Regions from separate parts of the Lysinibacillus sp. JNUCC-52 genome, predicted to be linked through region 2. Evidence: riboswitches for the same ligand, from Rfam matches in the RefSeq annotation. Region 2 holds a riboswitch; the other holds the start of a gene.
What was found. Region 2 has a riboswitch for cobalamin ahead of JNUCC52_RS22795 (energy-coupling factor ABC transporter permease). Riboswitches for the same ligand answer to the same signal wherever they lie in the genome.
Positions count from the first base shown of each region.

Region 1: it holds a riboswitch for cobalamin, as region 2 does, so the genes downstream of both, JNUCC52_RS11130 (ABC transporter substrate-binding protein) here and JNUCC52_RS22795 (energy-coupling factor ABC transporter permease) in region 2, are expected to answer to the same signal.

Region 1 is NZ_CP065546.1:2,225,352-2,233,132, reverse strand. It holds gene JNUCC52_RS11140 (class I adenylate-forming enzyme family protein) at 1-1,405, shown strand, start outside; gene JNUCC52_RS11135 (acyl-CoA dehydrogenase family protein) at 1,408-3,075, shown strand; cobalamin riboswitch at 3,344-3,528, shown strand; gene JNUCC52_RS11130 (ABC transporter substrate-binding protein) at 3,736-4,704, shown strand; gene JNUCC52_RS11125 (FecCD family ABC transporter permease) at 4,701-5,702, shown strand; gene JNUCC52_RS11120 (adenosylcobinamide amidohydrolase) at 5,699-7,159, shown strand; gene JNUCC52_RS11115 (cob(I)yrinic acid a,c-diamide adenosyltransferase) at 7,172-7,735, shown strand.
Region 2 is NZ_CP065546.1:4,605,683-4,613,463, reverse strand. It holds gene cobK (precorrin-6A reductase) at 1-354, opposite strand, end outside; gene JNUCC52_RS22810 (sirohydrochlorin chelatase) at 351-1,265, opposite strand; gene cobJ (precorrin-3B C(17)-methyltransferase) at 1,281-2,957, opposite strand; gene JNUCC52_RS22800 ((2Fe-2S) ferredoxin domain-containing protein) at 2,961-3,332, opposite strand; cobalamin riboswitch at 3,470-3,649, opposite strand; cobalamin riboswitch at 3,906-4,089, shown strand; gene JNUCC52_RS22795 (energy-coupling factor ABC transporter permease) at 4,232-4,978, shown strand; gene JNUCC52_RS22790 (energy-coupling factor ABC transporter substrate-binding protein) at 4,980-5,252, shown strand; gene cbiQ (cobalt ECF transporter T component CbiQ) at 5,256-6,029, shown strand; gene JNUCC52_RS22780 (energy-coupling factor ABC transporter ATP-binding protein) at 6,026-6,898, shown strand; gene JNUCC52_RS22775 (S8 family peptidase) at 6,986-7,781, shown strand, end outside.

The sequences.
Region 1 (7,781 bases), 2.3 Mb from region 2:
TGAGCAAGCTACACGCCTCGGACACGCTTTAATAGACCTGGGCATTCGCCAAGATGATAAAGTCATTATTTTTATGCCAAATGTTGTAGAGTTTGTCGTTAGCTATTTTGCAATTCAACGTATTGGTGCAATTGTCGTTCCTGTCAATGCTAAATTTACATTGCAGGAGGTAGAGTATGTTGCACAGCACGCCGAGGCGAAAGCTATTTTAGTGCATGAAGCTATTTTTGCTGCCGTCGAGCACCTTCCTAGTGTGCCTTTAAAAATTAAAACAGGACTTGTGGAGGCAGGGTGGCTTCAATATGAGACATTAATACAACATGCCAGTACACAACCAATTGATTGTCAGCTAAATGAAGACGATGCATCCACAATATTATATACATCTGGCACAACAGGAAAACCGAAGGGTGTCCTTTTTAGTTATCGAAATATTTTAACTGTAGCCCAAATGATTGCAATAGAAATGGAAGTAAAACCTACAAGTCGCATTCTCCTTATGATGCCGTTAACGCATTCCGCACCATTACATTTATTTTTAATGGCAGGCGTCCTTGTTGGCTCCACAATTGTATTAACGCCAACATTCACACCAGATTTATTGCTAGATTCGATTGAACAAGAAAAAACAACACACTTTTTTGGAGCGCCTGTCGCTTATTTATTAACAGCCGAAACGAAGAGATTGCAAACAGCGGATTTATCTTCGATGAAATGGTGGGTTTACGGAGGTGCACCTTTATCACAAAATGAAATTCGCTATATACAAAAAGCCTTCCAAACAGAAAATCTGACATGTGTTTATGGATTAACAGAGGCAGGACCAAGTGGGTCTTTAATGTTTGGAAATGAACATGATTTGAAAGCGGGAAGCATCGGTCAGCGTGCACCACTTGGTACAGAGCTTCGTATTATTAACGACAATGGGGAAGATGTCGGTGTGAATGAAGTAGGCGAGATTGTGTTATTCGGTGAAGGCAATATGATGGGCTATTACAGGGACGAAGTAGCAACAAAGGCAGCGTTTATCGATGGATGGCTGAAAACAGGCGATTTAGCTCGTAAAGATGAAAACGGCTTCGTTTGGATTGTGGATCGCAAAAAAGATGTCATTATTTCGGGCGGTGTCAATATTTATCCGAAGGAGATCGAGGATTTACTTTTAAGCTACGAAGGTATTTTTGAGGTAGCGGTAATCGGTGTCCCTCACCCGCAGTGGGGGGAAACCGTAAAGGCAGTGTATGCTACAAAAGCGGAGATAGATGAAAACGAACTTAAAATATTTTTAGAAGAGCATCTAGCAAAATATAAAATTCCACGATTATTTGAACGAGTGGAAGCGCTACCACGAAATGCATCTGGGAAAATATTAAAACAATCGTTGAAGGAACAAGAGGTGAGATAAGGATGAAAGTGTTACAGCAAGATGCAAATCGCACAACTAACTTTTTCACGGAAGATGAGACATTACACAAACTATTAGAAATGATGCTAGATAAAGAGCTTTTAGACTATGCTAAACGGGAGTTAGAGGACTTTGGCGAGCTTTGTGCAAATGATATTGACGTAAGAGCGAAGCATACGGATAGAGAGGGAGAACCACGGCTGCAGCGTTATAATGCGTATGGCGAGGAAATAGCGCAAATTTGGGTCAATGAAGGCTACAAAAAAACGGTTGAAGAGACATATAACACAGGGATTGTTGGCTATGTGCACAAGGAAATTCCCCAGTTAGGGAAGAAGGGGAATTATGTGTACAGCTTTGCGCAAGGTTATTTATTGTCACATGCAGAGCCTGGCTTCTATTGTCCAGTAACTTTGACGATGGCAACCGCCTATTTACTAGATCATTATGCGAGTGATGAGGTGAAGAATAGGTTTTTACCACATGTTTGTGCAACAGGAGATCGAGAGCTATATGAGGGAGCAACATTTTTAACGGAGCGGCAAGGCGGGTCAGACGTCGGTGCAAATGTTGTAGAGGCTGTTCAAGACGGTAATCACTATCGGTTGTATGGAGAGAAGTACTTTGCATCAAATGTAGGGATGTGTGGTGTGGCGATGGTATTAGCGCGCATCGAGGGAGCTTCAGCAGGTTCCAAAGGGTTAACATTATTTGCTGTACCTTGGCGTCAAGATGATGGAACGGTTAATCATCTCCGCATTCGTCGTTTAAAGGATAAGCTTGGTGTCAGAGCAGTGCCATCGGGTGAGGTGGAATTTGATGGTGCACTAGCGTATGTCGTTGGTGAACAAAATAAAGGAATTTATTATATGTTAGAGGCACTTAACTTATCTAGAATTTGTAACGCTGTAGCTTCTATTGGCATTATGCGTCGAGGTTATTTAGAGGCGAAGCATTATGTATCAAATCGAAATGCGTTCGGGCAGCCTTTAATTCAATTTCCAATGATTCAAGATACAATAGGGAAATATGCGGCCAAGCTCCATGTAGAAGTGGCTACTGTTTTTGATCTTATTCAGTTGTATGACAAGGTAACGAGTGGACAGGGCAGTGAGCAGGACATCATGCTTAATCGTTTGAATATCGCCATCATGAAAAAGGAAACAGCTGAACAGGCGGTGCATTACGCAAGCGAAGCAATTGAATTGCATGGAGGAAACGGCTATATCGAGGATTTTGTAACGCCACGTTTACTTAGAGATGCTCAAGTACTTACGGTGTGGGAAGGGACTGCTAACATTTTAGCGCTAGAGCTTATTCGCTTAGTAGATAAATTTCAGGCCCACGAATTATTTGTTCGTGTGATGCAGGAGCGCTTGACGAAGTTAACAAATTGTTCATTGGTACAAATCGTAAGGGAACAACTGAAGAAAATCGAAACAACATTGCAAACTTTTGGCGCGTTGGATGAAGCTACGAAAACCTACGAGGCAAAGGGAGTAGCCCAAAAAATGGCACATCTATACGAAAGTGTAGTGGCAGTCGAATGGGCAGCAAAGTTTGGCGGCAAGTATGAAAAGCTAGCTGATATTTATTTAGAAGATACATGGGCATTGCGCCAGATCGGTGCACCAATGAAAACTGTTCAATATTTTGCGGATATTGTGTAGAGAATAGTTCGTGTGTCAGGCGCATAAACAATTCTGAATATTCTAATTGCTGAACAAAGAAAGATTCACGTAGACTTCTGTGGGAACGCACACAGTATAAGACGCAGGCAATCCAGATTACGGTGTGCCAGGCACGCAAACAATTAAAGGAATTGTTTGAAGCGGAAAGCACATGCATGCATTGGAAATCAATAATTATAAAAAAGAGACGCTAACTTAAGGTCTCTTTTTTTATCGTTATCTATTTCGATTTTCATGTATAATAAAATCAACTGAATATTATAAAGGTTCTTTACTAAAGTAAAGTGAAAAGGGAAATCGGTGTAATTCCGATGCGGTCCCGCCACTGTAAGTGTGAGTTTTTTCTATCAATGCCACTGAAATTTTTTTGGGAAGGCATGAAAAAGCATTTGAAGCACGAGCCAGGAGACCTGCCTTTATAGAACGATACATTGCAGCCTACGAGGATAGGATGGTGGTTTTTTGTGCAAGCACCGCCTCTCGTTATGATGACGAGGGGATTTTTTATGTTTTAGAAAGCTAATGACGATAATAATTGAAAATAAAGGTGAGAGTTCGAATAATGAAATACCTACATAATATCGATCATGCAACTGAACAGAGCTGAAACATGCACATACAATCTAAGGAGGTTTCACAATGAAAAAATATTGGAAGTTAGGTTTATCCGCATTTTTAGCAATGGGCATTTTAGTTGCTTGTGGACAAGAACCGAAAGACGACAGTACTGCGTCAGAGCAACAGGAGCAGCAAGGAACAAATCAGCTTGAGGAAGCAACATTCCCGCTAACAATGACAGATGCTACTGGCAAAGAAATTGTACTGGAGGCACCGCCTGAGCGAATCATTTCGCTTATTCCAAGTAACACAGAAATTTTATTTGGACTTGGCTTAAACGATAAAATCGTTGGCGTAAATGATTATGATGATTATCCACCAGAGGTAGCTGACAAGGAAAAGGTCGGCAGTATGGAATTTAATATTGAACAAATTATAGCTTTAAAGCCAGATATCGTTTTTGCGCATGAATCAGGTATAGCTTCTTTAGGTGGAGCTAAGGATCAGCTGGAAGCAGCGGGTGTAAAAGTATTTGTTGTAACAAACGCTCGTGATTTTAATGAGACATATACGACGATTGAGCAATTAGGTCGCGCCACTGGTAAGCTACCAGAGGCAGAAAAAATTATTGCCAATATGAAAGTGAAGGTTGAGGAAATAGAAGCAAAATTGCAGGATGTACAACCAAAGAAAGTCTTTGTAGAAACGTCAGATGAACCAGAAATTTATACACCTGGCAAGGATACGTTTATGCAGGAGATGCTAGAAATGATTCATGCTGAAAATATTGCAGCTGATACGGATGGCTGGTTCAAAATTGATGCGGAACAAATCATTACAAAAAATCCAGATGTTATCGTGGTCACTTATAATTATGTGCCCGATATTTTAACGAAAATTCCACAACGTGCAGGCTTTGATACAATTACAGCTGTAAAAAATAAAGCGATTGTACAAGTAGATGAAAATATAACAAGTCGTCAAGGCCCACGTTTAGCAGATGGGCTTGAAGAGTTAGCGAAAGCCATCTATCCTGAGGCTTTCGAGTGAGAAAAACAGCTTTTGCCTATGTAACAGCCATTACGTTACTTATCGTTAGCATCTGGTGTGGCGTATCAATAGGCTCGGTTCATATTCCATTAGAAGTACTTTGGAATAAAGCGGCAGATGAAACTGCTGCCAATATTTTATGGAAAATCCGTTTGCCACGAGTATTACTTGCAGGCCTTGTAGGAGCATCATTGGCAATTGCAGGAGCCGCCTTTCAAGGATTGTTAAAAAATCCGTTAGCAGACCCATATACGCTTGGGGTATCTTCAGGTGCTTCAGTTGGCGCTGTTATGACATTGTTTTTTGGCATCTCTCTACCCGTCGTCGGTTTGTATGTATTGCCAACGCTCAGTATGATCGGGGCAATCCTTACGATGGTAGCTGTGATGAGCTTTGCCAGAATAGTAGACCGTTCTCTAAAAATGGAGACACTAATTTTAACGGGAGTTATATTTAGTTCGTTTTTAGGCTCGCTTATTTCATTAATGATAGCGTTATCAGGTGAAGAGCTCCGCCAAGTGATAGGTTGGTTACTCGGCTCGGTGTCAATGCGTGGATGGCCATATGTACAAATGATTACCCCATTTGTTGTCATTGGCTCTGTTATTTTGTGGACGCAAAGACGTGAGTTAAATGTTTTGCTTTACGGAGAGGAACGAGCGAAGCATTTAGGGGTCAATGTAAAGCGTAGCAAATATTTAATTTTAGTAGGAGGCTCAATGCTTACTGGGGCGGCAGTTGCTGTTTCTGGAACAATTGGTTTTGTCGGTTTAGTTGTGCCGCATATGACCCGCATGATTTGGGGTTCAGATCACCGTCATTTACTGCCGCTATCGTTTTTAAATGGTGCAACATTACTTATCATTTGCGATTTAGTGGCGCGTACAATCATTATTCCACGTGAGCTACCGATAGGTGTTATTACTGCATTTATTGGTGCACCTGTCTTTTCTTATATTTTTTATAAGCAGCGTAGAAGCAAGGGGGTACGTGTATGATTATCGTTGAACATCTATCAGGTGGCTATGAGGACATCCCAATCGTCAAGGATGTAAGTTTTACGGTAGAAAAGGGGAAAGTCCTTGGTATATTAGGACCGAATGGTAGTGGGAAATCAACATTATTGAAAGTAATTAGTGGCATATTACCAGCGACAGCAGGAACGGTTTCATTGGACGGTAAAAATATTAAAACGTACAGTCCGCGCGCGCTGGCAAAAAAGATGGCTGTCCTCCCACAATTACATGCCAATGCATTTTCCAATACAGTGCGTGAGGCAGTATCACTTGGTCGTTACCCACATCAAACTGGATTTTTTTCTCAGTGGTCAGAAAGAGATGAGCAAGCGGTTCAATATGCCATGGAGCAAACGGGCGTCACACGTTACGAACATACATCAATGGAGTTTCTATCAGGCGGTGAGCAACAACGAGTTTTTGTAGCTCAAGCTTTAGCACAGACAGCGGAAGTATTATTGTTAGATGAGCCGACAAATCATTTAGACATTGCTCATCAACGCCAAATTTTAGATATGGTGCGCAAGGAAGCCATTGAATGTGGTTTAACCGTAATTATGGTGTTGCATGATATGAACTTAGCCTCCCTCTATTGCGATGAATTATTATTAATGGAAAGTGGCTGTGTACATGCTTTAGGTGAACCACATAAAGTATTAATAGCCTCTCAAATTGAGGACGTCTACAAGGCAAGAGTGACAACATATGCCCATCCAGAAATACCTAAACCGCAAATTACCATCATGCCATCATCAAGTGAATATCAGCAACGAGCAGTCATTGTGAAAGATGATTTTAAAGTAACAACCAATTATATCCAGCTAAAATCAAATGTTCCGTTAAAAACAGTTTCTTCAGCTGTTCATAATCCTGGAATAGGGTGGTATGACTGCTTATTAAATCGCTCTGTACCAGGAGATTATGTCGTGAGTGATGTGAAACAAGAGGTCACAGATTTTTTACAAAGAGAACACTTTTCGGCAACTAGCACAGTAGTAATGCTAACTGCTGTTCCTACACAACTCTATGCACTTAATGAATATAGCACTTCTTTCGGTAGTGTGTTTGTCGTTGTCACGGCGGGTGTTGGAAATGCTGTTGATGTCTCTCGCACACACGAAAGACAGGATGCGCCATATATTGGTACTATTAATACGTGGGTCATCATCAATGGTTGTTTATCAGAAGAGGCGTTTTTCCAAGCACTGATGACTGCAAATGAAGCAAAAACAAAGGCATTGCAAATGGAAAACATTCGCGATCACCGTAGCGATACAATTGCAACAGGTACTGCGACAGATAGTTTACTTATTGCGGCAACGCAAAAGGGTGAGGAAATGCGCTATGGTGGGCCGATTACAGATGTCGGTAAAATCATTGGTAAAGGTGTTTATGAGACGACGATTCAAGCAATACAAAATTATAAAAATAAAGCATAGGAGTGAAGAGGGATGAAACTTTACACGAAAACAGGCGATACGGGGAAAACAAGCTTAATTGGAGGGCGTGTAGACAAGGATAGTTTACGTGTTGAAACATACGGGGCAATTGATGAATTAAATTCTTTTATCGGCAAGGCAGTGAGCGAATTAGATCGCGAATTATTTAAAGACATTTTAGTTGATTTAGAAACAATTCAACATGAGCTTTTTGATGCAGGTGGTGACTTGGCCAATGTTATGAAGGAGCGTCATTATAAGCTTGCTGAAGCGCCGATTGAAGTATTGGAGGCACGTATTGATGCATTATCTGATGAAGCGCCACCATTAGAGCGATTCATATTACCAGGAGGAGCTCCTGCGGCTGCAACATTACACATTGCGCGAACTGTTGCCCGCCGAGCAGAGCGTCAAATGGTAACGCTTATGAAAGAAGTGCAAGATGTACCGACTATTGTGCAAAAATATTTAAACCGTTTGTCAGATTATTTATTTGCTGCTGCACGTGTTGTGAATGCTCGTTTAAATTTACCTGATATTGAATATATTCGTAGTGGGAAAGTGTTTAAAAAATAAGGCAAGAACAGCGGTAATACGTGTCTAGAGCTAAAGAGCTAGAATA
Region 2 (7,781 bases):
TGCTGCTTCCTCATAGTCTTTGACAACTGTAATCAACGGGTGGTCATAATGCTCATTCGCACGTTCATATCGAATATATGGAACACCAGCACTCTTTGCTGCTGCCATCGCATTTTTAGATGCTTCCTCTGCAAATGGATGTGAAGCATCGACAACTAGACGATATCCGCGTTCTGTAAGTATTGCTGCCATTTCCTCAGCCGTTAGTCTACCAACTAGATGTGGTAGACCTACCTCTGCAAGGCTTGAAGCGGCTGAATCTGTCACAACTGTCGCCGTCACAGCATAGCCCACTGACTGCAATTCAAGTGCAAGATTCCTTGCGTCACTCGTACCTGCTAACATGAAAATCATTTTACTAGCTCCTCGTTATGATGATGGTCATGATGGTGGTCATGGTCATGATGGTCGTGATCGTGATCGTGGTCGTGGTCATGATGGTGATGATGATGCGCATGTCCATGTACCGCCGCATAAGCACGATAATTTTCTAAATCTTGCATACCTGTTGATGTACCATTTACTGCTTGCTCAATACGGTTTAAAAGGACATTTTGCAAACGTTCATGGTAGCCAAAATAGTTAGCAATTTGAATATCACAGTCAGGATATTGCTTATTAAATTGCTCGCACATACCATTCATACGTTCCATTAAAATACCTGTGAATAAAAAGTACGGTAGCATAATAATTTTTTTCGCCCCTAGTTTAACGCAGCGTTCAATGCCTTCTTCAACACGAGGATCTGTCACGCCCATAAAAGCACTTTCCACATAAGGAACGTTCAGTTTTTCCCATAACAAACGAGTAATTTTATAAAAATCACCATTTGCAGCTGGGTCACTACCACCTCGTGCAATTAATAAAATGGCAGTATCCTTATGTTCTTCTTCAGTATTAAAGCCGATTTCTGCTAAGCGGTCTTCTAAAATAGCAAATATTTCATCATGAATACCGATTGTTTGCCCATAGGTAAATGTAATGTTTGGATAATGTTCACGTGCATGTTCGATTTCTGCAGGTATATGCATTTTTGAATGGCCTGCATGAAGTAGAATAATCGGAATTACATGGACCTCTGTAGCACCCTTGTTTATACAATTCGTAATACCTTCTTCTATGTTAGGAGAGGCAAACTCCAAAAAACATGTTTCAACTAAAAAACTTTTATCAACTCGAGGTGTCATTTGCTCGATAAACGTGCGCACCTCGTCGTTTCCTGCTGCTAAACGGCTACCATGGCCAACAAATAAAATTGCTTTCATTTTTTTATCTCCTCACTAGTCGCCGCACGGAGCTGGCTCTACTTTTATTTTTGACGACATATCTTGATACGTAAAATGCAATATTTTTTTCACCCGTTTGAAATATTTGAACAAGCGTTCATTTGGATGTGCATTTGCCTTGTATTCCTCAATAATGTCTGTAATAAGCGGAATAAGCTGTTCTGGCTCTAGCCCCTCTACAACGGGCTGTGCCGCATGGGCTGTACGCCCTACTGGCTTAGCGCCGATAAAAACATCAAATTTACTTTTTCGATAGACGATACCGATATCGTCAAACACTGCTCGATAGCACGCCATGCCACAGCCATTAAAACCAATATTTAAAGTTTTAGGCAGGGATAATCCACCAAGCTTATCTTGAATTTCCTCTGCATATGGAATTGAATCCGCCTTCTCTCCATAACAGAAATCACAGGCTTTTAATGACAGCACATCCCCTATTGGTGCAAGTAAAAAGCCTACTGCTCTTAACTTTTCAGTAATCATTTCAGGCTCTGTCGTCGGAATTTTCAAATGAATTTGATGGTCTGGTGTATATTCCATCGTGCCTTCATCTCCCACAACTTCAGCTAACGTCATCATTTGTTGTGGCGTGAAAAATTTATTTGCTACCCCTGGACTAACAGCAAGTTCAAAAATCGACTCCATTTTTTGCTGGACTAACTTTGTTGTTGTCTTTGTGACAGTTGTTCCTTTCACCATGGCAAGTGCTGTTGCTGCCATTTCCAATGATGATTTTTCTGGTACTGTTACAGGCGCAGGTGCTATTGCAATACTACTTTTCATCCGTCCTGCATTGGGATCTGCCGCAAAGTCTTGGCGTGCAGTACCTGTTTCTTGGTTCATTGCCCACGGTTCATTTTCTTCTCTTAAACGCTGGTGTGGACGTAAAGGCTGTTTTTCTTCTCCAAGTGTATATTTGCGCTGATAGCCACGCGGTGTAATCATTTTATTGTCATAGAAAAATGTCGATGAATTGCCAATAATTACTGTAGTTAACATGCCGATATCATGCTCGAGCATCTCTGCTAACGTTGTCATTGTTATTTCCTGACGATCTCGGTAGGCACTTTTCACAAGTCCTACAGGCGTATCAGGTGATCGATATTCTAGTAAAATTCGTTGCGCTTCTACAATTTGACGTGTACGGCGGCCACTTTTAGGGTTATATAGAGCAATGACAAAATCCGCCATCGCCGCAGCTTCCACACGCTTTGCAATTAAATTCCAAGGCGTTAAATGATCACTTAAACTAATCGTGCAAGAATCATGCATAATTGGTGCGCCTAGCAAACTTGCACAAGAATTAATAGCAGAAATTCCTGGCACAATCTCAACTTCAATCCCTGTTGCTTCCGTCCAACCAAGCTCAATGAGGACTTCATATACAAGTCCAGCCATTCCATATACGCCCGAGTCACCACTCGAAATAACCGCAACAATATTTCCAGCCTCGGCTTGACGAACTGCTTCTTGTGCACGTGACACTTCTTCTGTCATGCCAGTACTAACAATCGACTTTGCACTTACTAAATCTTGAATGAGCTCAACATATGTTTTATAACCGATAATAAATTCACTTTGTTGTAATGCCTCTACAGCACGGGTTGTAATATGCTTGAAATCCCCAGGTCCAAAGCCTACAACAAAAATCTTTCCTTTTTGCGCCATTTTTTACCCCTCTTTCACCTTATCGATGCCTTTGATGGCTGTTGTTTGCGGGGTACGCTGCAACGTACCTTCTGTCAAAGTAAACACATGCTCACTATGTAAAGAATCATCGTTTAAATCTTTTACAAGCGTTCTACCATGCTCTACTGTTGTCACACGATACCAATTTCCCTGTGGATACGCGATTACAACACATGCATCTTTGCATCTGCCATTACAACGCGTTCTTGTTGTATGTATTTCCTTATCGAGTGCTAATTTCTCTATTTCATCTCGTATGGCCAACGTAATTTCCTCAGCCTCTTTTTTCATGCAACTACTACCATTACAAATAAAAAGATGTGTTTTCATGCCCTCTAAGTTCCAAGTTGTCATTGCTGTTCTCCCCTCATTGACTTTTAGGAAAAAGAAAAAACCTTTACTCAACATCGAAGAGTAAAGGTTTTATAGAAGCCAAAATAAAAACGAATATACACGTATCCGCTCTCGCTTCACTTCTCCCTCCGAAAAGTTTGCATATCATCAACTAAGCAGGTTTCCTGACTTAAGCTTCCTCTTACTTTCGCGCCTTCCCAAGTTTCCAGTGGCATTGCGATTTCATCAGCTATTACAGTAGCGGGGGCTGTATCGGATTTACACCGATTTCCCTATTATCTCGAAGTCTATCGAGCACTTAATGATGGATTTATATTTAAATTTTGAAATGAAATGTTAATAAAACGAATATAAAACTGTTTCTATCATAGCCTATTATTTTTACTCTTTTCAACATTTCTTTTTTATTTATTAGATTTTTAATAAAATTTCAACAAATATTCCGTTAAAATTGATTGATTCTCTCTTACATTTATCTGAATTTTCTAGAATGTAATTCTATTAAAAAATCTTTTTACAAAAAAAGAATAGCTTATGATTGGAAAAACATGTTACACTTCTTCGTGAAAACTCACAATTTCATCTTTTTTCGGTGCGAAGTGTATACATTTCGCTTAAAAGGGAAGCCGGTTTAAGTCCGGCGCGGTCCCGCCACTGTATGAGGGAATTTTATAGAAAATGTCACTGTCCAAAGGACGGGAAGGCCTATAAAATGTTGATCTTAAGCCAGGAGACCTGCCGAAAAAATCGTGATCGTTTCAACCTACGAGGATAGGTGTGCGGCTTAGCAAATGACCATTAGTATTTGCTTTTTCAGCTATGCACTTTTTCCTAGACGGAGAAGTGCTTTTTTTATTGCGCATCCTACATTCGAAAATGACTGTGAAGGAGGAATGGTTTTGAAATTTTCATTTTGGAAACTTAGTTATTTCTTACTAGCTTTTTTACTAGTACCAAATCGAGCGTTTGCCATGCATATCATGGAAGGGTTTTTGCCGATTGAATGGGCGATTTTTTGGTGGGTCGTTTCGATTCCATTTATTATTTTAGGATTGCGTTCTATTCGTAAAACAATTGATGAAAATCCTGAAACAAAAATGATATTAGGCTTATCAGGTGCGTTTGCATTCGTTTTATCAGCACTGAAAATCCCATCAGTAACAGGAAGCTGCTCACATCCTACTGGTGTTGGTCTTGGTACGGTTCTTTTCGGGCCATTAGCAATGAGCGTAATCGGAACAATCGTTTTATTATTTCAATCTTTACTTTTAGCGCATGGTGGTATTACTACTTTAGGTGCGAATGCTTTCTCAATGGCGATTGTAGGTCCAATTATTGCGTATTATGTCTTTAAAGGTTCTCAAAAAATTGGTCTTTCATTTTCTATCGCTGTCTTTTTTGCCGCGATGCTTGGGGACTTAGGTACTTACGTTGTCACTTCAGTTCAATTAGCACTAGCTTTCCCTTCTGAAGTAGGAGGCTTTATGGCTTCATTCACAAAATTTGCAGGGATTTTTGCTTTAACACAAATTCCTCTCGCAATTAGTGAAGGAATTTTAACTGTTATCGTCATGAATTTCCTAAAAAAATACAATGTGAGCGAATTAAAGGCTCTTCGTGTTTTCTCAGCAAAGGAGGCACATTAGGATGAAGAAAAATTTACTGCTACTAGCTGTCGTTGTACTTTTAGCAATCATCCCCCTTTTCGTACAAAAGGGTGCAGAATTTGGTGGTGCTGACGGAGAAGCAGAAGCTGCAATCGGTGAAATTAATGCAGAGTATGAACCATGGTTTGAAAGCTTATGGGAGCCACCAAGCGGTGAAATTGAAAGCTTATTATTCGTATTACAGGCTGCGATTGGTGCTGGCTTTATCGGCTATTTTGTAGGCTATATGCGCGGCAAGCATAAGGAAGGTTAAACAATGTTACTCATTGATAAATATGCTTATATGAATAAACTAGCGACTGTTCATCCGTTAGAAAAAATGACGTTTTCCTTAGGGTTACTGCTATTATCGCTTATCGTGAAAGATGAACTTATTTCACTCATTACATTTATTGTAATGAGTGCTTTTATCATTTTATACGCAAAAATTCCCTTTTCATATTATGTAAAATTACTATTGTTACCAGGTTTTTTTCTACTATCTAGTTTAGTATCTATTTTGATTTCAATTGCACCAAATTCAAGTATACTACCAGCACATCGCTTTGCATTTTCACTTAGTCATTGGACCATTTTCATCGGTAATGCAAGTTTGATTACAGCACAGCAGTTATTGTTCAGTGTACTAGGTAGCATTAGTTGTTTGTACTTTTTAATATTAACAACATCGGTCCAATCTATTTGCCACGTATTACGACAATGGCATCTACCTGTTTTATTTGTAGAGTTAGTAGAGCTTACGTATCGATTTATTTTTATTTTTTTAAATAGCATGCAAAAAATCCATCTTGCGCAACAATCACGCCTTGGCTATCAATCACCTATGCAATGGCTTAGGTCGATTTCCATGCTCATTGCAGCATTGTTTGCCGAAATGTTTCAACGTAGTCGCGAACTTAATAATGCGATGCAGGCACGTGGTGGCGAATCGGTCTATTGGCAAGATAGTGTACGATACAGCAAGAAAAATTGGTTTGGAATGGTTATTATTTTTTTATTCCTCATCTTATATGGAGGTTTTTTCTCATGACTGAACTTTATTTTGAGCTTCAACAGTTATCGTATGCCTATGCAGACGGTACTGAAGCACTAACAGATATTACATTACAAATTCCAAAGGGGAAAAAAATCGCCATACTCGGTCATAATGGTGCTGGTAAATCAACATTATTTCAGCATCTAAATGGGATTTTAAAACCGACCGCTGGCAATATTACCTTTTGCAACGAAGCACTTAGCTATTCAAGAAAAGCATTATCAGCATTACGCCAACAAGTAGGCATCGTATTTCAAGATGCTGACAATCAACTTTTTTCAGGTACCGTAAAGCAAGACATCGCTTTCGGTCCATTAAATCTTGGCTGGTCACAAGAAAAAATCGAGGAAAAAATCGCCTGGGCTGTCGCACAAACAGAGGTCGAATCATTACTAGAGAAACCGATTCATTTTTTAAGTGTCGGACAGAAAAAACGTGTGGCGATGGCAGGTGTGCTCGCAATGGAACCGTCTGTTTTATTATTAGATGAACCAACTGCTGGACTAGACAATTATTATGCTGCAAAGCTTTTACATTATTTAGCTAAATTAGAAAATGGGCAACGAACATTTTTATTGGCGACCCATGATATTGCTTTGGCTTATGAATGGGCAGATCAAATAATTGTGATGGAGGAAGGTAAAGTTATTTATAATGGGGATCCTGTTGAATTGTTCTATCAGGAGAAGTTGCTTGAACTAGCGCATCTTGAACGACCTTGGGTTTTTGACATAACTCTCGCCCTGCAAAATAAAAATCTTTTTGATAAGAATATACAGATGCCTCGTTCAAAAGAAGACTTACAAAATCTAATTGAGCATTTGGGTGACAGGCACTCAAACAATTTACAAACAATTTTATAAAAATTTGTTGAGGAATGATGAAACTTTTCTTTTATCCATCCGTTATAAATAGTGAAATGTCATATTTTACTCAAGGAGGGAAAACAATTGAAAAACTGGGTGATGAAATCAATCGCTGTCGTAGCATGTTCTGCACTAATGGTTCCTGCTGCTTCTGCCTTTGCTGAAGCACCACAGAACCCAGAATTGGTGACAAGTATGCTCGCTAGCAAAAAAAAGCAAGCTTTAAAGCAGTTCAACTATCAAAATGGAGGAAACGAATGGATTAGTCCCGATACGATTATCGTTAAACATTCGGGCCTTGCTAAGACCGTACATAGTAAAATTGGTTCAAAAGTAATTCGATCGATTCCTGCATTAGGCTACGAAGTAGTCCAACTTCAAAAAGGTGTAACATTAGAAGAGGCTTTTTCGTATTATGGCAAGCAAAACGGAGTTAAAAGTGTATCTCCAAGCTACAAGTATTATTCCTTTAATACGATTGTAGATCCAAAGAAAAAAGATATGTATCATTTAGACTTACTGCAAATTGATAGAGCTTTATCATTAGCAGGAAATCATGAGGTTAAAGTGGCAGTTATCGATTCTGGTGTAGATTATAAACATCCAGATTTGAAGTCTCAAATACTTCCACCATATAATGCTGCAACACCTGCCAATACTACCTTTTCTGACCCCCACGGGACGCATGTAGCAGGCATTATTGCAGCTACTAAAGATAACGGGTTTGGTGGATACGGTGTTTTCCCAGCAGCAAAGATTCTTCCAATCGATGTCTTTAACGGCAAACAAAGTGCAAATGATTTCGTTATAGCACAAGGGATACTGCACGCCATTGAACAAAATGCCGACGTTATTAATATGAGTCTCGGTGGCTACGGCG